Blastochloris viridis: one gene and its partner. The protein of the gene in region 2 interacts with the protein of the main gene of each other region in a pairwise test. Links are inferred from orthologs where the notes say so. Each region holds a gene or a part of one and is shown on either strand. Other genes may lie near its edges.

The links.
Region 1: the proteins of BVIR_RS03390 (region 2) and BVIR_RS12860 interact in binary tests that used the Escherichia coli proteins (3 or more experiments, as listed by UniProt). The link is inferred for Blastochloris viridis from one-to-one orthologs.

What each region holds. Positions count from the first base shown.
Region 1 is NZ_CP012946.1:2,923,824-2,934,692, forward strand. What follows is about bases 5,360-8,880. They hold BVIR_RS12860 (2-oxoglutarate dehydrogenase E1 component), read right to left. Parts: upstream 8,527-8,880; coding sequence 5,560-8,526; downstream 5,360-5,559. Other genes in these bases: odhB (2-oxoglutarate dehydrogenase complex dihydrolipoyllysine-residue succinyltransferase), read right to left, coding at 5,360-5,513; sucD (succinate--CoA ligase subunit alpha), read right to left, coding at 8,804-8,880. Outside these bases: BVIR_RS12825 (methylmalonyl-CoA mutase subunit beta), read left to right, coding at 1-452; BVIR_RS12830 (tetratricopeptide repeat protein), read right to left, coding at 567-1,430; rpsU (30S ribosomal protein S21), read right to left, coding at 1,672-1,947; lpdA (dihydrolipoyl dehydrogenase), read right to left, coding at 2,237-3,640; BVIR_RS12845 (DUF2442 domain-containing protein), read right to left, coding at 3,710-4,021; BVIR_RS12850 (DUF4160 domain-containing protein), read right to left, coding at 4,018-4,272; more of odhB, read right to left, coding at 4,281-5,359; more of sucD, read right to left, coding at 8,881-9,688; sucC (ADP-forming succinate--CoA ligase subunit beta), read right to left, coding at 9,688-10,869. UniProt on the Escherichia coli protein: E1 component of the 2-oxoglutarate dehydrogenase (OGDH) complex which catalyzes the decarboxylation of 2-oxoglutarate, the first step in the conversion of 2-oxoglutarate to succinyl-CoA and CO(2).
Region 2 is NZ_CP012946.1:750,297-760,611, forward strand. What follows is about bases 3,836-6,802. They hold BVIR_RS03390 (ABC-F family ATP-binding cassette domain-containing protein), read right to left. Parts: upstream 6,278-6,802; coding sequence 4,394-6,277; downstream 3,836-4,393. Other genes in these bases: BVIR_RS03385 (hypothetical protein), read left to right, coding at 3,836-4,189; BVIR_RS03395 (amylo-alpha-1,6-glucosidase), read right to left, coding at 6,369-6,802. In the rest of the region: LPS export ABC transporter permease LptF, read right to left, coding at 1-582; BVIR_RS03365 (leucyl aminopeptidase), read left to right, coding at 741-2,249; BVIR_RS03370 (DNA polymerase III subunit chi), read left to right, coding at 2,276-2,734; BVIR_RS03375 (hypothetical protein), read right to left, coding at 2,745-2,939; BVIR_RS03380 (GlsB/YeaQ/YmgE family stress response membrane protein), read right to left, coding at 3,103-3,396; more of BVIR_RS03385, read left to right, coding at 3,731-3,835; more of BVIR_RS03395, read right to left, coding at 6,803-8,558; BVIR_RS03400 (glycosyltransferase family 4 protein), read right to left, coding at 8,548-9,666; BVIR_RS03405 (winged helix-turn-helix domain-containing protein), read left to right, coding at 9,847-10,245. UniProt on the Escherichia coli protein: Genetic data indicate it may be involved in ribosome assembly or function.

The DNA of each region.
Region 1 (10,869 bases), 2.2 Mb from region 2 along the record:
CGTTCGAGGCGCTGCGCGACGCCTCCGACCGGGCGCTGGCCACCGCCGGCGCGCGGCCCCGGCTGTTCCTGGCCAATCTTGGCCCGATCGCGGCGTTCACCGCCCGCGCCACCTTCGCCAAGAACTTCTTCGAGACCGGCGGCATCGAGACCGTCTCCAACGACGGCTTCGCCACCGACGGCACCACCGACCTCGCCGCGCTGGTTGCCGCGTTCCAGGCCAGCGGCGCACCGGTGGCCTGCATCTGCTCGTCAGACCCGATCTATGCCGAAGAGGCCGCGGCGGCAGCGGCGGCGCTGACCGCGGCCGGCGCCAAGCACCTGTGGCTGGCCGGGCGGCTCGCCGCCGAGCTGGAAGGCCCGGTGAAGGCGGCCGGCGTCGCCGGCTTCGTCTTCGTCGGCGCCGACCTGTTGGCCGTGCTGGGCGAGGCGCACCGGATCATCGGGGTGTGAGGCTGCGCGTCGGCCCGGACGCCGCAAAGCGGCGATCCGGGCCCGTCCGGCGGGTGACCGTTTTGCTGACGATCCCGGACCCGCGCGCCGCGCCGTCCGGGATGACATGTGGCGTCAGTTGAACAGCTGGTACTGCCGGCCGAACGAGCCGCCGACGCGCTGGAAGCCATCCCGCGCCGCGGGATAGTTCTGGTTCAGGTTCAGCGCCTTGGCGTAGGAGCCCGCCGCCTTTTCCTTGTCGCCCAGCTGCTCGTAGGCCTGGCCGCGCGCGACCCAGGCGTCGATGTTGTTCTGGTCTGAGGTCACGGCCTCGTCGAGATCGTCCGTCGCGGTCTTGGGGTCGTTCAGCGCCAGATAGGACAGGCCGCGCGCCACGAACGGCTCCGACACGTTGGGCGCCAGCCCGATCGCGGTGGTGAAGTCGTCGATGGCGAACTTGTGCATGCCCTGCGCCTGATAGACCAGACCGCGGTTGTGATAGGCTTGGGCGTTGTCGGGCTTGAGCTCGATCGCCTTGTTGAAGTCGCTCAGCGCCTGTTCGGCGTGGCCCTGCTGGCGATAGACCGTGCCGCGGCCGACAAACGCGGCCGAGTAGGACGGATCGATGCGAATCGCGGCGTTGTAGTCGGCCAGCGCCTGGTCCGGCCGCCGCATCTTCTGATGCACCAGGGCACGGTTGGCGTACGCCTGGGCGAAATTGGGGTCGAGCTGGATGGCGCGGTTGAAGTCCGCCAGCGCCTCCTGGGACTGGCCGGCACGGCCATAGACCGACCCGCGCATGTTGTAGGCCTGCGGGTCGTTGGGGTTGCGCTGCACCACTTCGCTCAACGATTGCAGGTTGGTCGCAGCCGCGTATCTGAGCTCGTCGTCGTCGGTGCCGCCGCCGCCGACACCCAGCGTTTGACACCCCGCCAGCACCACCGCAGCCGCCGCCATCGCGAGCAGCCGCTGCCATCCGGTGCGCAGACCTTGATCCATCGCCGTGTTCATCGGGGCGTGTTCGGTTGACAATGCGGCGATCTCGGGGCGGCGGGCCATCGGTTGTGCAAAAACGCCCCCGGCCATCGCGGCGAAATCGCGCGCGACGGCCCGACGCCCGCGCGCGCCGGTCTCCGGAGGATCACGCGGTAGCGTCCGGAAGCCGGAGTCCGAGGCTTAAGCCGCCGAACGCCGTATCACGCCATCGCCGGGCGTACGGCGTCCGAAGCCGCCTGTCCGCTCACGGACGCGGCGGGCGCGCCATGCCGCCGGCGCCACCGAAACCGGGGCGAACCACACGCGGCTTCATCGGGAGCAGGCCCTCGCGCTGGGCGCGCTTGCGCGCCAGCTTGCGAGCGCGGCGCACCGCCTCGGCCTTTTCCCGCGCCTTCTTCTCAGAAGGCTTCTCGTAGTGGCCGCGAAGCTTCATCTCGCGGAAAATGCCCTCGCGCTGCATCTTCTTCTTCAGCGCCTTGAGAGCCTGATCGACGTTATTGTCGCGAACGATGACCTGCACGCGTGTGCCTTTCGGGTCCTAGTCAAAAGGATCTGGCGGAAACGACGGCACCGCCGCGCGAGTGCCCCGCGCGCGGACTGCCGTCGAGGAGGCGCCCTTACCAAAACAGCGCCGGGTTGTCCATGGCGTCTTTACCGGAGAGAGCCGGGCCAATCGTCTCAGCACGGCGGGCGCGGTCGCGCGCCAAACGCGGCGCACGGCCGAACTTTCCCTTTCCGGTCAAAGACGTATGTCGGCGCACGCCCGACCACGGCGGCACCCGACAGACGCCGATGTCCGCCGGCAGCGGTCAGATGTGCAGTGCGCGCTTGTCCACCGCCAGCGCCGCTTCCTTCACCGCCTCGGGCAAGGTCGGGTGGGCGTGGCAGGTTCGGGCGATATCCTCGGCCGAGGCGCCAAACTCCATGGCAATGGCGGCCTCGGCGATCATGTTGCCGGCATCCGAGCCGATGATGTGGACGCCAAGCACGCGGTCGGTGGCGGCGTCGGCCAGCACCTTCACGAAGCCCTCGGTCTGCTGGTTGGCCTTGGCGCGGCCGTTGGCGGTGAACGGGAACTTGCCGACCTTGTAGTCGATGCCGTCGCGCTTCAGCCCGTCCTCGGTACGGCCGACCGAGGCCACCTCCGGCGCGGTGTAGACCACGCCGGGAATGATGCCGTAATTGACGTGGCCGGCACGGCCGGCGATCAGCTCGGCCACCGCCACGCCCTCGTCCTCGGCCTTGTGCGCCAGCATCGGCCCGTCGATGACGTCGCCGATGGCAAAGATGCCGGGCACGCTGGTGGCGAAATGATCGTCCACCACCACCCGGCCCTTGGCGTCGAGCGCAACGCCCACCGCCTCAAGGCCAAGGCCCGAGGTGAACGGCACCCGGCCGATCGCCACCAGCACCACGTCGGCCTCGATCTTGGAGGCCTCACCGCCCGCCGCTGGCTCGACGGTGAGGCTGAGCTGCTTGCCGGACGCATCGATGGCGGCAACCTTTGAGCCGAGCTTGAAGGTGACGCCCTGGCGCTCCAGGATACGCTGGAACTGGCGGCACACCTCCGAATCCATGCCGGGCAGGATGCGGTCGAGGAACTCGACCACCACCACCTCGGCGCCGAGCCGCCGCCACACCGAGCCGAGCTCAAGCCCGATCACGCCGGCGCCGACCACCACCAGCTTGCCGGGAACGTGGTCGAGCGCGAGCGCGCCGGTCGAGGACACGATGCGCTTCTCGTCGATGGCGATGCCGGGCAGCTGCGCCACGTCCGAGCCGGTGGCGATGACGATCGAGGTCGCCTCGATCACCTGGGCCGAGCCGTCGTCGGCAGTGACCTGGACGCGGCCGGGGCCGAGGATGGTGCCGAGGCCGAACACCGCGTCGATCTTGTTCTTCTTCAAGAGGAACTCGATGCCCTTGACGTTGCCGTCGATGGCCTCCTGCTTGAAGGCCATCATGGTCTTGAGATCGAGCTTGGGCTTGCCGACCTTGATGCCCATCTTCTCGAAGGCGTGGCCGGCCTCGTCGAACAGCTCGGAGGCGTGCAGCAAGGCCTTGGACGGGATGCAGCCGACATTGAGGCAGGTGCCGCCATGGGTCTTGCGCTTCTCGACCACCGCCACTTTAAGGCCGAGCTGGGCAGCGCGGATGGCACAGACATAGCCGCCCGGGCCGGTGCCGATGACGATCAGATCGTAGTTTGCCATGCTTCGCTCGCTGGTGCCGCCAGGCCGGCGGGCGCGTCAGAGGGATGGAAGAGTTCTGGGATGGCCGCGCTACTCCGCCGCCGGGCGTTTGGAGCGGTGCTGCTCGGCCAAACGCTCGACAAACTCGGTCTCAAGCCGGATCCGCGTTGAGTCCGGGCAGAAATCGAGCTCGTGTCCCTCGCGGTCGAGAAACCAGCCGAAGGTGCGCCCGCCCGGCGCCACCGCAACCTCGCCGAACACCTTGGGATCCTTCAGCGGCGCAAAAACCGGACCGCTCTCGATGTGATCGCCGAGGTCGTAATCGCCGGAAAAACCATCGTCGAACGTCACCCGCAGCACCGGATAGCGGACGACCTCGACGCTACGGATCGAATAGGTCATTCGATCATTCCTCCCGCATAGCGCCCAGCCCGAATTTCCGACCAAACGAACGCCACTTCCCCGCGGTGGGTGGCCAGCCAGTCCTGCACCCGCTTTCGCTTGGCCGGGGGCAGCGATCCGTTGAGAACGTCGCCCGTGGCAATCGAAATCTGCGCCTCAAAGCCGGCGATCTTGGCGTGAAGGTGCGGCGGCAAATGATCCCTTAGATGGATCATGAGGACCACACCGTCAACGATGGCGATCGTCGGCATCGATGCCGTCACACGTCCAGCACCAGCCGGGTCGGATCCTCCAGCGCTTCCTTCACGCGCACCAGGAAGGTGACGGCGTCCTTGCCGTCGATGATGCGGTGGTCGTAGCTGACGGCGAGATACATCATCGGCCGCACCACCACCTGGCCGTTCCGCACCACCGGACGCTCCTCGATGCGGTGCATGCCGAGAATGGCCGACTGCGGCGCGTTGAGGATCGGCGTCGACATCAGCGAGCCATAGACGCCGCCATTGGTGATGGTGAAGGTGCCGCCCTGCATCTCCTCGATGGTGAGCTGGCCGTCGCGGGCGCGCTTGCCGTAAGACGTGATCACCTTCTCGATCTCGGCAATGGTGAGGCGGTCGGCGTCGCGCACCACCGGCACCACCAGGCCCTTGTCGGTGCCGACGGCGACGCCGATGTGGTAGTAATTCTTGTAGACGATGTCGTCGCCGTCGATCTCGGCATTGACCGCCGGCATCTCGCGCAGCGCCTGCACGCACGCCTTCACGAAGAAGCCCATGAAGCCGAGCTTGGCGCCGTGCTTCTTCTCGAATTGCGTCTTGTATTCGTTGCGCAGGTTCATCACCGCGCTCATGTCGACGTCGTTGAACGTCGTCAGCATCGCCGCGGTGTTTTGCGCCTCCTTCAGCCGCCGCGCGATGGTCTGGCGCAGCTTGCTCATCCGCACCCGTTCCTCGCGCGCGCTGTCGTCGGCCGCAGCCGGCGCGCGCACCTTGATCGGCGCGGCCGGAGCCGGGGCCGGGGTCGGCGCGGGGGCACGGGCTGGCGCCAGTGCCGACGCCGCGGCGAGCATGTCGCCCTTGGTGACGCGGCCGTCCCGGCCGGTGCCGGCGACGGCAGCCGGGTTGATGCCGCTTTCGGCGGCGATGCGGCGCACCGCCGGGCCGCTGTCACTGAGCGGCCGCGCCGCCGCTTGAGCCGGCGCAGCAGCGGGCGCAGCCGCCGCTGCCGGCTTTGCGGCCGGCTTGGCGCTGCCGGCGCCTTCCTGCAGCAGGCCGAGCACCGCGCCGACGCCGACGGTGTCGCCGGGCTTGGCCAGCACCTCGGCCAGAACGCCGGCGGCCGGCGCCGGCACCTCGACGGTGACCTTGTCGGTTTCCAGTTCCACCAGCGGCTCGTCGGCGCTGACGGCCTCGCCGGGCTTCTTGAACCAGCGGCCGATGGTGGCCTCGGTGACCGACTCGCCAAGGGTGGGGACGCGGATTTCCATCGTCATCGGTGTCTTTCGCCCGCAGCCGGGCGCCTCCCAAAGTATGCTGCCGTCAGGCTGCCAGGGCTTCGTCGAGGAAGGCCTGGAGCTGGGCGAGGTGTTTCGACATCAGGCCGGTGGCGGTGGCCGCCGCCGCGGGGCGGCCGGCGTAGCGGGGACGCTTGGTCTTGGCGCCGATCTGGCCCAGCACCCACTCGATGTAGGTCTCGACGAAGGACCACGCCCCCATGTTGCGCGGCTCTTCCTGACACCACACCATCTCGGCGTGCTTGAAGCGCTGCAACTCGTGCACCAGCGCTTTCGCCGGGAACGGATAGAGCTGCTCGAGGCGCAGGATGTAGACGTCGTCGATGCCGCGCTTCTCGCGCTCCTCAAAGAGGTCGTAATAGACCTTGCCCGAGCACATCACGACGCGGCGGATCTTGTCGTCCGACACCAGCCGGACGCGGTCGTCCGGCAGGTTCGGCGTGGCGTCGCCGATCACCCGGCAGAACGAGGTGCCGGCCGCCATGTCGCCGAGCTTTGATGTGACGCGGCGGTGGCGCAGCAGCGACTTCGGCGTCATCAGGATCAACGGCTTGCGGAAGTCGCGCTTGAGCTGCCGCCGCAGGATGTGGAAGTAGTTGGCGGGCGTGGTGCAGTTGGCGACCTGCATGTTGTCTTCGGCGCAGAGCTGCAGATAGCGCTCCAGCCGCGCCGAGGAATGCTCCGGCCCCTGGCCCTCATAGCCGTGCGGCAACAGGCAGACGAGGCCCGACATGCGCAGCCACTTGCGCTCCCCCGACGACAGGAACTGGTCGAACACCACCTGCGCGCCGTTGGCGAAGTCGCCGAACTGCGCCTCCCAGACCACCAGCGCGTTGGGCTCGGCCAGCGAGTAGCCGTACTCGAAGCCGAGCACCGCCTCTTCCGACAGCATCGAGTTGATGACCTCGTAATGGGCCTGGCTGTCGCGGATGTGATTGAGCGGGGTGTAGCGCGCCTCCGTCTCCTGGTCGGTCAGCACCGAGTGGCGCTGCGAGAAGGTGCCGCGCTCGGAATCCTGGCCCGACAGGCGAACGTTGAAGCCTTCCGCCAGCAGCGTGCCGAACGCCAGCGCCTCGCCGGTGGCCCAGTCGACGCCCTCGCCGCTCTCGATCATCTTGCGCCGGCCCTCCAGCACGCGATGAATGGTGCGGTGGACATGGAAGCCGGCGGGCACCTCGGTGAGGCGCAGCCCGACTTCCTTCAGCGTGTCGGCCTTGACGCCGGTGTCGCCGCAACGCGGGTCCTCGGCCTCCTTCGAGGCGCGGATGCCGGCCCAGCGGCCGTCGAGCCAGTCGGCCTTGTTGGGCCGGAACGCCTGGCCGGCCTCGTACTCGGCGTCGAGGCGGGCGCGCCAGTCGGCCCGCATCTTGTCGATCTCGCCGTCGGTGACGATGCCCTCGTCCACCAGCTTGCGGCCGTAGAGCTGCAGCACGGAAGGGTGCGAGCGGATGCGCTTGTACATCAACGGCTGGGTGAAGGCCGGCTCGTCACCCTCGTTGTGGCCGAAGCGCCGGTAGCAGAACATGTCGATGACGACCGGCTTCTGGAAGCGCTGGCGGAACTCGGTCGCGACCTTGGCGGCGTAGACCACCGCCTCGGGGTCGTCGCCGTTGCAATGGAACACCGGCGCCTCGACCATCTTCGCCACGTCCGACGGATAGGGCGATGAGCGCGAAAACCGCGGATCGGTGGTGAAGCCGATCTGGTTGTTGACGATGAAGTGGATCGAGCCGCCGGTGCGGTGGCCGCGCAGGCCCGACAGGCCCAGGCACTCGGCCACCACGCCCTGGCCGGCGAAGGCGGCATCGCCATGGATCAGCAGCGGCAGCACGGCTCTGCGGTCGTCCGGCGTGCAGTGGAGCTGATCCTGCTTGGCGCGCACCTTGCCGAGCACCACCGGGTCGACGATCTCCAGGTGCGAGGGGTTCGGCGTCAGCGACAGGTGGACCTTGTTGCCGTCGAACTCGCGGTCGGAGGAGGCGCCGAGGTGATACTTGACGTCGCCGGAGCCCTCGATCTCGTCGGGCACGAACGAGCCGCCCTTGAACTCGTGGAACAGCGCGCGGTGCGGCTTGCCCATCACCTGCGCCAACACGTTGAGGCGACCGCGGTGGGCCATGCCGAGCACGATCTCGCGCACGCCGAGATGGCCGCCGCGCTTGATGATCTGCTCCAGCGCCGGAATGGTGGCCTCGCCGCCGTCGAGGCCGAAGCGCTTGGTGCCGGTGTATTTGACGTCGAGGAACTTCTCGAAGCCCTCGGCCTCCACCAGCTTGTTGAGGATGGCGCGCTTGCCCTCGCGGGTGAAGTGGATCTCCTTGTCGGGGCCTTCGATGCGCTCCTGGATCCACGCCTTCTCCATCGGGTCGGAGATGTGCATGAACTCGACGCCGAGGGTCTGGCAGTAGGTGCGGCGCAGGATGACCAGCATCTCGCGCACGGTCGCGAATTCGAGGCCGAGCACGTGGTCGATGAAGATCTTGCGGTCGTAGTCCGACTCGGTGAAACCGTAGCTGACTGGATCGAGTTCGCCGTGGTCCTGGCGCACCGCGAGGCCGAGCGGGTCGAGATCGGCGTGAAGGTGGCCGCGCATGCGGAAGGCGCGGATCATCATGATCGCGCGCACCGAGTCGCGCGTGGCGCGCAGGATCTGCTCTTCGGAAATCTCGGCGCCGCGGCTGGCTTCGGCGGATCTGGTGCGGATGCGCTCGCCGACCGTCTTCTCCAGCGCCGCCCAGTTGCCGTCGAGCGCGGACACCAATTCGCCATTGGCCGGCACCGGCCAGTCGGTGCGCGTCCATGACGCGCCGCGGGCGCTGCGCGTCGCCTCGCCGCGGTTCTCATCGAGTTCGGCGAAGAAGTCGCGCCACTGGGCCTCCACGTTGCCGGGGTCGGCCTGGAACCTCGCGTAGAGATCCTCGATATAGCCAGCGCTGCCGCCGGCAAGGAACGAGGTCTGGGCGAGCAGTCTGTTCACGTCTTGGCGTGCCATGCGACACCTCCAAGGGGCGATCAGCCCCCGGTTTGCAGTGGTCCCGAAACCTGGGCCACCGTGCGGGGGGCGGCCTCGTTGTCGTTGCACGGACGCCGGCAGCCACCGGCCGTCCGCCGTTCGGGTCGCCGGCCCTGCGCTGGCAGGTGCCGCACCAACAAGTGCCGCACCGGCAGGTGCCCGGCCGGTCCGGAGCCGGGATCGCGTGCGATCGCCCGGACCCGGAATGATAGGGCAGCGGCGCCGGTTTGGTGCCGGCGCCGCTGGTCTTGAGCCATCAGCCCTTGAGAACCTCGACCAAGGTCTTGCCGAGGCGGGCCGGCGAGGGCGACACGCGGATACCGGCCGCTTCCATCGCCGCGATCTTGCTGCCGGCATCGCCCTTGCCACCGGAGATGATGGCGCCGGCGTGGCCCATGCGGCGGCCCGGCGGGGCGGTAACGCCGGCGATGAAGCCGACCATCGGCTTCTTGCGGCCGCGCTTGGCCTCGTCGATCAGGAACTGCGCCGCCTCTTCCTCGGCCGAGCCGCCGATCTCGCCGATCATGATGATCGACTCCGTCTTGGGGTCGGCGAGGAAGAGTTCCAGCATGTCGATGAACTCGGTGCCCTTGACCGGGTCGCCGCCGATGCCGACCGCGGTCGACTGGCCGAGCCCGACCTGCGAGGTCTGGAACACCGCCTCGTAGGTCAGGGTTCCCGAGCGCGACAACACGCCGACCGAGCCCTGCTTGAAGATGTTGCCGGGCATGATGCCGATCTTGCATTCACCGGCCGTCAGCACGCCCGGGCAGTTCGGCCCGATCAGGCGCGACTTGGAGCCTTCCAGCGCGCGGCGAACCCGCACCATGTCGAGCACCGGAATGCCCTCGGTGATGCAGACGATCAGCGGGATCTCGGCGTCGATCGCCTCGCAGATGGCGTCCGCAGCGCCCGGCGGCGGCACATAGACCACCGAGGCGTCGGCGCCGGTCTTCTCGCGCGCCTCGGCCACGGTGTCGAACACCGGCAGGCCGAGGTGGGTCGAGCCGCCTTTGCCGGGCGAGGTGCCGCCGACCATCTTGGTGCCGTAGGCGATGGCCTGCTCGGAGTGGAAGGTGCCGTTCTTGCCGGTGAAGCCCTGGCAGATGACCTTGGTGTCCTTGGTGATGAGAATGGACATCAGCGGGCCCCCTTCACGGCGTTGACGATCTTCTGGGCGGCATCGTCGAGGTCGTCGGCCGAGATCACGTTGAGGCCGGACGCGTTGATGATGGCCTTGCCCTTGTCGACGTTGGTGCCCTCAAGGCGCACCACCAGCGGCACGTTGAGGCCGACCTCCTTGACCGCGGCGATGACGCCCTCGGCCAGCACGTCGCACTTCATGATGCCGCCGAAGATGTTGATCAGGATGCCCTTCACGTTGGGATCGGCGGTGATGATCTTGAACGCCGCGGTGACCTTCTCCTTGGAGGCGCCGCCGCCGACGTCGAGGAAGTTGGCCGGCTCCTCGCCGTAGAGCTTGATGATGTCCATGGTCGCCATGGCAAGGCCGGCGCCGTTGACCATGCAGCCGATGGTGCCGTCGAGGGCGACGTAGGAGAGGTCGTACTTCGACGCCTCGATCTCCTTGTCGTCCTCCTCGGTGAGGTCGCGCAGCGCCACCATGTCGGGGTGGCGATAGAGCGAGTTGCCCTCGAACGCGATCTTGGCATCGAGGCAGCGCAGCTTGCCGTCCTTGGTGACGACCAGCGGGTTGATCTCGAGCATCGTCATGTCTTTGGTGACGAAGGCGGTATAGAGCTGCTCGGTCAGCGTGCCGGCCTGCTTGGCCAGATCGCCGGTGAGCCCGAGCGCGCGCGCCAGCGTGCGGCCGTGGTGCGGCATGATGCCGGTGGCCGGGTCGACCGCGAAGGTGATGATCTTCTCAGGGGTGGCGTGCGCCACCGCCTCGATGTCCATGCCGCCTTCGGTGGACACCACGAACGAGATGCGCGAGGTCGAGCGATCGACCAGGATCGAGACGTAGAGTTCGGTCGCGATCTCGGAGCCGTCCTCGATATAGAGGCGGTGGACCTGCTTGCCGGCCGGGCCGGTCTGCACCGTCACCAGCGTGTTGCCGAGCATCTGCCTGGCGAAGGTCTCGACCTCCTCGACCGACTTGGCGAGGCGGACGCCGCCCTTGTCGCCGGCCTCGGGCTCCTTGAACGTGCCCTTGCCGCGACCGCCGGCGTGGATCTGGGACTTCACCACCCAGATCGGCCCGCCGAGCTCTTTCGCCGCCGCGGCGGCGTCCTCCGGCTTGAAGATCGCCTTGCCGTGAGACACCGGCACGCCGAATTCCTTCAGCACCGCCTTGGCTTG
Region 2 (10,315 bases):
GCCCTTTTCGGCGAGGTAGATCATCTCTTGGGCCGGATCGCGGCGGTCGGCCACCACCAGGCCGTTCAGCTCGCCGTTCGGCTGGCGATCGCGGATGTGGAAGGTCAAGCCCTTCTCGACCGAGGTGAACCGCCCAGGCTGCACGATGTTGGCAACCACGTCCGCCCGGATCTTGGTGATTTCCTGGCGCAGCAGCCGCATCGATGCCGGCGCGAAATAGACGCTGGTGGCGCCGACGACCAGCGAAACCACCAAGGTCAGCAGCACGATCGGCCGCACCACGTGGCCGGGCGACATGCCGGCCGACGTCATCACGATCAGTTCGGAGTCCGATCCCAGCCGGTAGTAGGTAAAGATGACCGCCAGGAACAGCGCGATCGGGGCAATGACGAGGAACAACAGCGGCAGCGACAGGCCGGTCACGACAAAAAAGACCAGGATGGTCTGCCCCTTCGACGTCAGCAGGTCGAACTCGCGCAACGCCTGCGTGACCCAGATCACGCCGGTGAGCGTGATGAGAACCATCGCAAACCCCGACGTCGCCATCCGCAGGACATAAAGCTCGATGCGGTGCAGCCCCAACCCAATACCTTCCCGTCAAATGCCCACCGCTCGATTAGACCCTGTTTGGGGCATCAGGGGGGCGTCGATTTCGGCCGCCCTGTCAGTTTTCCGAAGCTGTTGCCATTACGGCACACCCCGCCGTATTCCTGTTAATCCCTTCCGGAGTACCCCGCCCCATGTCGCACCTGCCGAAAATTTCGTTCGCCAAGCCGCCGGTGGCCGCCGATGCCGGCGTCCTCGTCGTTTTCGTCGATGACCGGCTGCAGGCCGGGCCCGCCACCCGCGCTGCGCTGGAGCCCGCCGCCGGGCTGATCGAGCGCGCCGCGGCGGCGGACCGCTTCAAGGGCAAGCTGGGGGCAACGCTCGACCTGCTGGCTCCAAGCGGGCTCGGCGCGGAGCGGTTGCTGGTGGTCGGGCTGGGCGCGTCGGCCGAACTCAAGCCCGCCGACCTGCTCAAGCTGGGCGGCATCGTGATGGGCAAGCTGCCGAGCGCGGCGAAGGAAGCGACGGTCGTGGTCGAGCGGCCGAGCGGGGAGCTGTCGCCCGGCGAGATCGCCGAGTTCGTGCTCGGGCTGACGCTGCGGGCCTATGCGTTCGACCGCTACAAGACCAAGAAGAAGGACGACGGCGAGGAGGACGAGCCGAGCCGCGCCCGCATCACCCTGGTCACGGCCGACGACAGCGCCGCCAAGAAGGCTTGGCGCGGCCGCGAGCCGGTGGCCGCCGGCGTGGTGCTCGCCCGCGACCTCATCAACGAGCCGCCGAACGTGCTCACGCCGGAGGAGTTTGCCCGCCGCGCCGAGGCGTTGTCGAAGCTCGACGTCGACGTCGAGGTGCTCGACCCCAAGGCACTGAAGAAGATCGGCATGAGCGCGCTGCTCGGCGTCGCCCAGGGCTCGCGCAACGAGCCGCGGGTGGTGGTGATGCGCTGGAAGGGCGCCGGCGGCGAGGGCAAGCCGATCGCTTTCATCGGCAAGGGCGTTACCTTCGATTCGGGCGGCATCTCGATCAAGCCGGCCGCCAGCATGGAGGACATGAAGGGCGACATGGCCGGCGCCGCCGCCGTGGTCGGCCTGATGCACGCGCTGGCCGCGCGCAAGGCCAAGGTCGACGTCGTCGGCGTGGTCGGGCTGGTCGAGAACATGCCGGACGGCGAGGCCCAGCGCCCCGGCGACATCGTCGCCTCGCTGTCGGGACAGACCGTCGAGATCATCAACACCGACGCCGAGGGCCGGCTCGTGCTGGCGGACGTGCTGTGGTACGTCAAGAACCGCTTCAAGCCGCAGGCGATGGTCGATCTCGCCACCCTCACCGGCGCCATCCTGGTTGCGCTCGGCCACGAGCACGCCGGCCTGTTCGGCAACAATGACGAACTGGCCGACAAGCTCACCGCCGCCGGCCAGGCCACCGGCGAGAAGCTGTGGCGGCTGCCGCTGACCGGCGACTACGACAAGCTGATCGATTCCAAGGTCGCCGACATGAAGAACACCGGCGGCCGCTTCGCCGGCTCGATCACCGCCGCGCAGTTCCTGCAGCGCTTCGTCGACGGCACGCCGTGGGCCCACCTCGACATCGCCGGCACCGGCATGGGCGCGCCGGCCAGCGACATCAACAAGAGCTGGGGCGCGGGCTGGGGCGTGCGGCTGCTCGACCGCCTGATCGCCGACAATTACGAGGACCGCTGAGCGGTCCTCCGGCCGGGGTCGCGGTGATGACCGAGGTTCTTTTCTACCACATGCTGAGCCGCACGCTGGAGCAGGCGCTGCCGCCGCTGTTGGCGAAGTGCCTGGAGCGGGGCTGGCGGGTGGCGGTGCAGGCGACATCCGAGGAGCGCGTCGCCGCGCTCGATGCCCACCTGTGGACCTTTGACGAGGAGAGCTTCCTGCCGCACGGCCCCGCCGGTGAGCGCGACGCCGCCGACCAGCCGATCTTGCTGACCACGTCTGCGGCCAACCCCAACGGGGCGGCGGTACGCTTCCTGGTCGACGGTGCCGATCTCGGCGAGGCCGCCGCCTATGCGCCCTACGTGCGGGCGGTGTTCCTGTTCGACGGCCACGACGAAGACGCCGTCGCTGCCGCCCGGGTACGCTGGACGATGCTGAAGGCGGCCGGCTTCGAGGTCGCCTACTGGCGTCAGAGCGAAGCCGGGCGCTGGGAGCGCAAGGGGTGAGGCTGGCCTATCAAAGCCAGCGGCGCCGCGGCGGCGGCTCGTCCGGCTCGCGTTCGGGCTGCTGGTCGCGGCCTTTGAACATCTTGTAGGCGAAGAGGCCCAGCGCCACCGCCATCAGCTTCGAGCCCCAGCCACTGCCGCTGCCGCGGGTCCGTTCGCCGCGCGGTCCGTTGCGCATGCCGCGGACGATGTCTGACAAGCCCATGTTCGCCTCCTGAAAACGCGTTCCCGCGTCACGTCACCGGTGACGTCGGATCTTGCGAAATCCGGCCGCCGGTGTTGAAGTATCGCCCCATCCGATTGGGTCGGATGGGGTGCCAAAGCACGTTGCTGCGTTTGGTCGGAATTTCCGACGCCGCCGGCATGCACTAGAGCCAGCGCCGTCCGCCGGGCTCCGAGGGCGGCGCGGCGCCGCGCCCGGCAAACCGGTTCCAGATGAACAGCACGATGAACGCGCCAAAGGTCGCGCCGATCAGGCCGGCGCCCTGGTCGAAGCGATACCAGCCGATGCTCTGGCCGATGAAGGTCATGATGAAGGCGCCGGCAATGCCGAGCGCTGTGGTCAGAATGAAGCCCTTCGGCTCGTTCGGCATCGGCGAAATGAGCCGCGCGATGATGCCGGCGACAAATCCGATGACGATGATCCAGATAATGCCCGACACGCCAGTGTCCCCCTTGTGATCAGTCTCCAGGACGTTTCCGAGAGACAATAGCAATCGAGCGGAGAAGTTCCTGTCCGGCTTGCTCGTGGCGGATGCCGCAGCGACGAACGGATCATCCCTCCAAGATGCCATCCACCCCGGCCGGCGTGCTGAGCTGAACCTTGGCCGCTTCGGCCGTCGGATTGATGTGCGGGCCGGGCGCTCACATGGTGGACATCGCGCCGGTTGCAATTGCATTGCTGCGCGTTTGGCGCAAACGTGCCGGCCAACACCGAAGCTCCAGCTCCGGCTGTGAGGCTCCGGTTCGCATCATTCAACGTGCCGGGTTTGCGCCATGTCTGAGATCATTCGGCCTGCGGGCGATCACCTCGCGATTCCGGAAACGAGTTCGTCGGCCCGACACCGCACCATGGGCATCGGTGTTGGTCTTGCCGCGGTGCTCGTCGTGGCGGGGTGCGGCGGGCCCTCGCCGCTCGCTTCGGAGGCGGTCGGGGCGCAGCCGGTGCCGCCGAGCGCCCTGGTCAGCGCCGAGGGCACCTGCGCGGACGCGCCCGAAGGCGCCGCGGCGCCGGCCAAGCTCGATTTCGGCCTCACCGAGTGCGACGTGCTGCGGCTGGTCGGCCCGGTCGACCGGGTCGAGGTCGGCGATACCCACGGGGTGCGGGTGGTGACGATGACGTCGTTCGCCGGCGCCCGCCCCGGCGTCTATCGCTTCGAAGCCGGCCGGCTGAAATCGCTGGAAGCCATGCCCGAGCCGGAGAAGAAGAAAGGCAAGCCCGCGGCGCGGCATTGAGCGGGCAGGGTCGTTCCGGTCATGGCGGGTTGTCGTCCCGGGCAAGCGGCGAAGCCGCGTGACCCGGGACCGTGTTCAGAAAGGGTGTCTTGTTCTAAAGACGATCCCGGCTCGGCGCTGCGCGCCGTCCGGGATGACGGGGCGCGAAGATCGGTTCCAGGTCCCGCTGACGATCGCCCGTGACGACGACGTTTCGCCCGACCGTTACCCCGCGGTTGCCGCCTCATATTCGGCGGTGGCCTCCAACCAAGCCTCCTCTGCGGCGGCAAGCTTGGTCGCAGCGTCGGCCCGCTGCTTGGCGAGGCGCGTCGCTTTCGCCGGATCGCGGGTGTAGATGTCGCCGTTCGCCAGCGTGGCGTCGATCTCGGCGATTTCGGTCTCGCGGGCCGCGATCTCCTTCTCCGCCGCGGTGACGCGCTTCTTGATCGGCGCTGCCGCAGTGCGGCGCTCGGCGGCGGAGCGACGCTCCTCGGCGCGGGAGGGTCGGCTGTCGGCCTGCTGCCGCGGCGCGCTGTCGCCGGAAGCGCGCGCCAGCACCAGCTTGCGGTAGTCGTCGAGGTCGCCGTCGAACGAGGTCACCGTGCCGCCGCCCACCAGCCACAGCTGGTCGACGGTCGCAGCGATCAGGTGGCGGTCGTGCGAGATCAGGATCACCGCGCCGGGAAAGTCGTTGATCGCCGAGGCCAGCGCGTCGCGGGCGTCGACGTCGAGATGGTTGGTCGGCTCGTCGAGGACGAGAAGGTGCGGGCCGCGGAACGTGGCGAGCCCGAGCAGCAGGCGCGCCTTCTCGCCGCCCGACAGCTTCTCGACCGGCGTGTCGGCGCGCTCGCCGGGAAAGCCGATCTGGGCGGTCTTGGCCCGCACCTCCGCCTCCCCCGCGGTGCGCATCAGGGCGCGGACGTGCTCGCACGGGCTCTCTTTGGGCCGAAGCTCGTCGAGCTGGTGCTGGGCGAAATAGGCGATCTCCAGCTTGTCGGCCACCGTCATGCGGCCGGCGAGCGGGGCGAGGCGGCCGGTGATCAGCTTCGCCAGCGTCGACTTGCCGTTGCCGTTGGAGCCGAGCAGGGCGATGCGGTCCTCGGTGTCGATGCGCAGATCGAGGCCGCGCAGCACCGGCCGGTCCGGCGCGTAGCCGACCGAGACGCCGTCGAGCGCGATGATCGGCGGGGAGGGCAGCCGCGCCGGCGCCGGAATGACGATCGGCACGGTGTCCTCGGCCACCAGCGCCGGCAGCGGCACCAGCTTCTCGAGCATTTTCATCCGCGATTGGGCCTGCCGGGCCTTGGTCGCCTTGTAGCGGAAGCGGTCGACGAAGGCCTGGAGGTGCTTCCTCTCGGTGTCCTGGCGCTTGCGCAGCCTGGCGTCGAGCATCTGCTTTTCGGCGCGCAGGCGCTCGAACGCCGAATAGCCGCCGCGCCACAGCGTCAGCCGGCCCTCGCCGAGGTGCAGCGTCCAGTCGACCGCCTGGTCGAGCAAATCGCGGTCGTGGCTGATGATCAGCACGGTGTGGGGATAGCGGCCGAGATAGTCCTGCAGCCACAGCGTGCCTTCGAGGTCGAGATAGTTGGTCGGCTCGTCGAGCAGCAGCAGGTCGGGCTCGGCGAACAGCACGGCGGCGAGGGCGACGCGCATGCGCCAGCCGCCGGAGAAGTCCGAGCACGGCCGCTGCTGCGCCGCCTCGTCGAAGCCGAGGCCGGCGAGGATGCGCGCCGCCCGCGCCGGCGCCGAGTGGGCGCCGATGTCGGCCAGCCGGGTTTCGATCTCGGCGATGCGGTGGGGGTCGGTGGCGGTGGCGCTCTCCGTGATCAGCGCGGCGCGCTCGGTGTCGGCCGCGAGCACGACGTCGATCAGTGCCTCGGGGCCGGAGGGTGCTTCCTGCGCCACCCGGCCGATGCGGGCGCGGGGCGGCAGGCTGATGCGGCCGGCGTCGGTCGGGTGCTCGCCGCAGATGGCGCGGAACAGCGTGGTCTTGCCGGCGCCGTTGCGGCCGACCAGCCCGACGTGGCCGCCGGTCGGGATCTGGGCCGAGGCGTTTTCCAGCAGCACCCGGCCGGCGATGCGGACCGTGATGGAGTCGATCGTGAGCATGGCGCTTGCGTCGCCCAAGCCGGCGGAGAATGCAAGGCGGATGACGCCGTCGAGCGACCGGCTTCGAGCGCTCGGCCGATCGCGGCACTGGTTACCGCGTCACCTGCACGGTTATGCGGGCGTCGCCGGTGGCGTGTTCGAGGTCGACCGACACCCCGCCGCCGAGCTGGCGCACCAGCAGGTCGGCGCAGGCCGAGCCCACCTTCAGCCCCCGCAGCCGCACCCAGTCGAGCCGGAGCGGCAGCACGGGGTTGTTGAGGCGGATTTCGCCGGTTTCCGGCTTGAGCTCCAGGCCGAGGCAGGATTGCACCAGCGAGAACGGCGTCGCCGACGCCCACGCCTGCGGTGAGCAGGCCACCGGATAGAGGGTGGGGCCGCGGCCGGTGCGGCGGCGAAAGCCGCAATAAAGTTCGGGCAGCCGGCGAAAATCCATGTAGGCGGCGGCATCCAGGATGGCGGCGAACACCCGCTGCACCGCCTCGCAGGCGCCGTAGCGAGCCAGGCCGCTGGCGATCAGGGCGTTGTCGTGCGGCCACACCGAGCCGTTGTGGTAGGACATCGGGTTGTAGCGCACCTCGCCCTCGGCCACGGTGCGGATGCCCCAGCCGGAGAAGAAGTCCCGCTCCATCAGGCCGCCCGCCACCCGCGCCGCACGGTCCGGTGTCGCCAGCCCGGCCCACAGCACATGGCCGGCATTGGAGGTGCGCACCTCGCAGCGGCGCTTGTCGCCGTCGAGCGCGAGCGCATAGCTGCCGATCGCCTCCGACCAGAACGTCTGCTCGACCCGGTCTGCAAGCTGTATCGCCTCCTCCTCCAGCCGGGCGCCGGCGGCAAGGTGGCCGAGCCGCCGCGCCAGCCGCGCCATCAGCGTCTTGGCGAGGTAGACATAGGCCTGGACCTCGACCAGCGCGATCGGCCCCTCCGCCAGCCGGCCGTCGGCGTGGAACACCGCGTCGTGGCTGTCCTTCCAGCCCTGGTTGGCGAGGCCGTTGGCGCTGGCGCGGGAATATTCGACGAAACCGTCGCCATCGGCGTCGCCGCAGCGGTCGATCCAGCCCAGCGCCGCGGTGGCGGCGGGCCACAGCGCGGTCAGCGCCTCGGTGTCGTTGGTGCGCTCGACGTAGAGGCCGAGCAGAATGAGGAATAGCGGCGTCGAGTCGACGCTGCCGTAGTAGCGCGCGAACGGCACCTCGCCGAGCGCGGCCATCTCGCCGCCGCGCATCTCGTGCAGGATCTTGCCGGGCTGGGCGTCGGCGGCGGCGTCGGTGACGCCCGCCTGCAGCGTGGCGAGGCGGAACAGCACGCCGCGGGCGATGGCCGGCGCCAGCCACAACATCTCGATTGCAGTGATGATGCCGTCGCGGCCGAACGTGGTCGAGTACCAGGGGATGCCGGCGTAGGGAAACGGCCCCTGCGGCGTTGTGGTCGTCAGCATCGCCAGATCGGCCATCGAGCGCCGCAGCACCTCGTTCAGGACCTGGTGGCTGGTTTCGATGCTGGCGATGTCGTGCGCCAGCGCGCGGCGGGCGCGGTCAACCGCCAGCAGCGCCGCGCCGAAGCCGAGCGGCGGGCGGTCTGGCGGATCGCAGGCGATGCTGATGAACACCGAGCACGGCTGGTCGGCCGCCAAGGTCACCCGCCAGGTGGCGGCGCTGGCGGCGAGCGTTTCCGGCGCCGGGTCGAAGCGAATCGCGGTGGTGCGGGTGCGCCCGTCCAGCCCGGCGCAGGCGATGCGGACTTCCGTGGCCGACACCACCTCGGTTCGGATCTGGCCGTGGCGCTCGCGCCGGGCGCCGCGCACCTCGAACAGGTCGGCGAAGTCGGCGGCGAAGGTGATGGCGAGGCCGAGCCGCACCGGCTGTTCGCCGTGGTTGCGCAGGCCGAGCCGGACGTGGGCGACGCCGTCCCACAATACCACCGACCGCACGATGTGGATGGTGTCCTTGGGCAGCAGAACCCGGCCGTCGAAATAGATGTCGGGGTTGGTGAGGTCGGCCGCCAGCGCCAGGTTGTCGTCGCGCACGGTGGAGCCGAGCAGCAGCGGCAGCGTGCCGTTGATCATCAGCTCCAGCCGCGACAGATAGCGGGTATCGGCGAAGAACAGCCCGTCGGGGCCGCCCTGGGATGCGCCGATGTCGCCATAGGAATCCAGCACCGCGAAGCAGTCGCCATGCTTCAATGTTCGCCGCGGCCGGGCCGAGGGTCCGGTCGCGGCGATGTAGAACGGCGACTCGCCGACAGTATCGATCAGGCCGGGAGCGGCCGAGGACTTAGCCGGCATGAGCCCCACTCTGCAGCAACGGCGCTGCGGGAGTTGACGGCCATGGCGTCGCGCGTTGCCGCATCGGCGACGTGTGAATCGGGCGCGTCAGCGTGCGATAGACGCCGAGATAGTCGCGCGCCATCCGCTCGGCGGTGAAGCGGCTCTCGAATTCGGCGCGGATGCGCCGACGGTCGAGCGAGAGCACCTCCGGCAGCGCCAGCAGCGCTTCGTCGAAGTCCTCGACGATGCGGCCGGTGACGCGGTCCTCGATCACCTCGGGCACCGAGCCGGCGCGGAAGGCGAGCACCGGCGTGCCGCACGCCATTGCCTCGATCATCACCAGGCCGAACGGCTCGGGCCAGTCGATCGGGAACAGCAGCGCGCGCGCCTCGCCAAGAAAGGCCGCTTTGTCGCGGTCGCCGATCTCGCCGATGAACTCGACGTCGTCGCCGAAGGCGATCTCGGGCCGTACCATTTCGCGGAAATAGCATTCGTCGACCCGATCGACCTTCGCCGCGATGCGCAGCGGCAGGCCGAGCGCGCGCGCCAGCCGGATCGCCTCAACCGGGCCCTTCTCCGGAGAGATCCGTCCGAGAAAGGCGAGGTAGCCGCCGCGCGGGTTGAAGGTCGGGTGCAGCAGATCCTTCGGCAGGCCATGATGGATGGTGGCGATGAAATTTGCATCGGCGATCGGCGTGCGCTGGGCGTCCGAGATCGAGACCAACGGCATATCGGCAAAGCCGCGGTAAAGCGCCGGCAGATCGGGCAAATCCTGCCGCCCGTGCAGCGTCGTCACCGTGCGGTGGGGCGAGCGGTGGAACAGCGGAAAGTGCAGGGCATCAATGTGGAAGTGCAGGATGTCGAACTCGTGGGCGCGCGCGCGCACCTTGTCGAGCATCAGCATGTAATAGGGGATGGGATCGACCACCGCCGGATCGAGCCACAGTGCGGTGCGCACGACGGGCACCAGCTCGGCGCGGGTCACCGAGTCGCCGCTGGCGAACAGCGTGACGTCGTTGCCGAGGTCCAACAGCGCGTCGGTCAGGAAGTGAACGACGCGCTCGGTGCCGCCGTAGTAGCGGGGCGGCACGCTTTCCATCAAAGGCGCGATCTGGGCGATCCTCATGGCATCCTCAGCTGCCCGATGCAACGACGCGGTCGGGCATCGGGTTGACAATTGTTCATGATCATCAAACGTTCTCGAACTCGGCCGGTTCCGCGCGCGGGCGCTGGCGCGGGGCGCCGAAAAGTGGCGCGTAGCTTGGCCGGTCGGTCTGGCGGGGTGGGCATAGGAGCGGAGGCGGGCATGCCGGTTCGGGCGGTGGCGAATCCGAAGGCGCGCGCCCTGGCGGGCCCGGTGGCGAACGCGGTGCCGCGCATCCGCATCGTGTTCGGCCCCGACATGCGGATCGGCCCGGGCAAGATGGACCTGCTGGAGGCGATCGGCCGCACCGGCTCGATCTCGGCTGCGGGGCGCGAACTCGGCATGTCGTACCGGCGGGCGTGGCTGTTGGTCGACGACGTCAACAAGCTGTTCGCCCAGCCGGTGGTGCGGGCCTCGGCCGGCGGCGCCCATGGCGGCGGCGCCCAACTCACCGCGTTCGGCCGTGCGGTGGTCGAGGCCTACCGGCGGGTGGAGGCGCGCACCCGCGCCGCCATTGCCGAGGAATTCGCGCCGTTCGCGGGCGACATCGTGGACTCATAATTCGTCATCCCGGCCAAGCGGCGGGATGCGTAGCATCCGCCGCGCGAGCCGGGATCGTTTGCAGGATTTT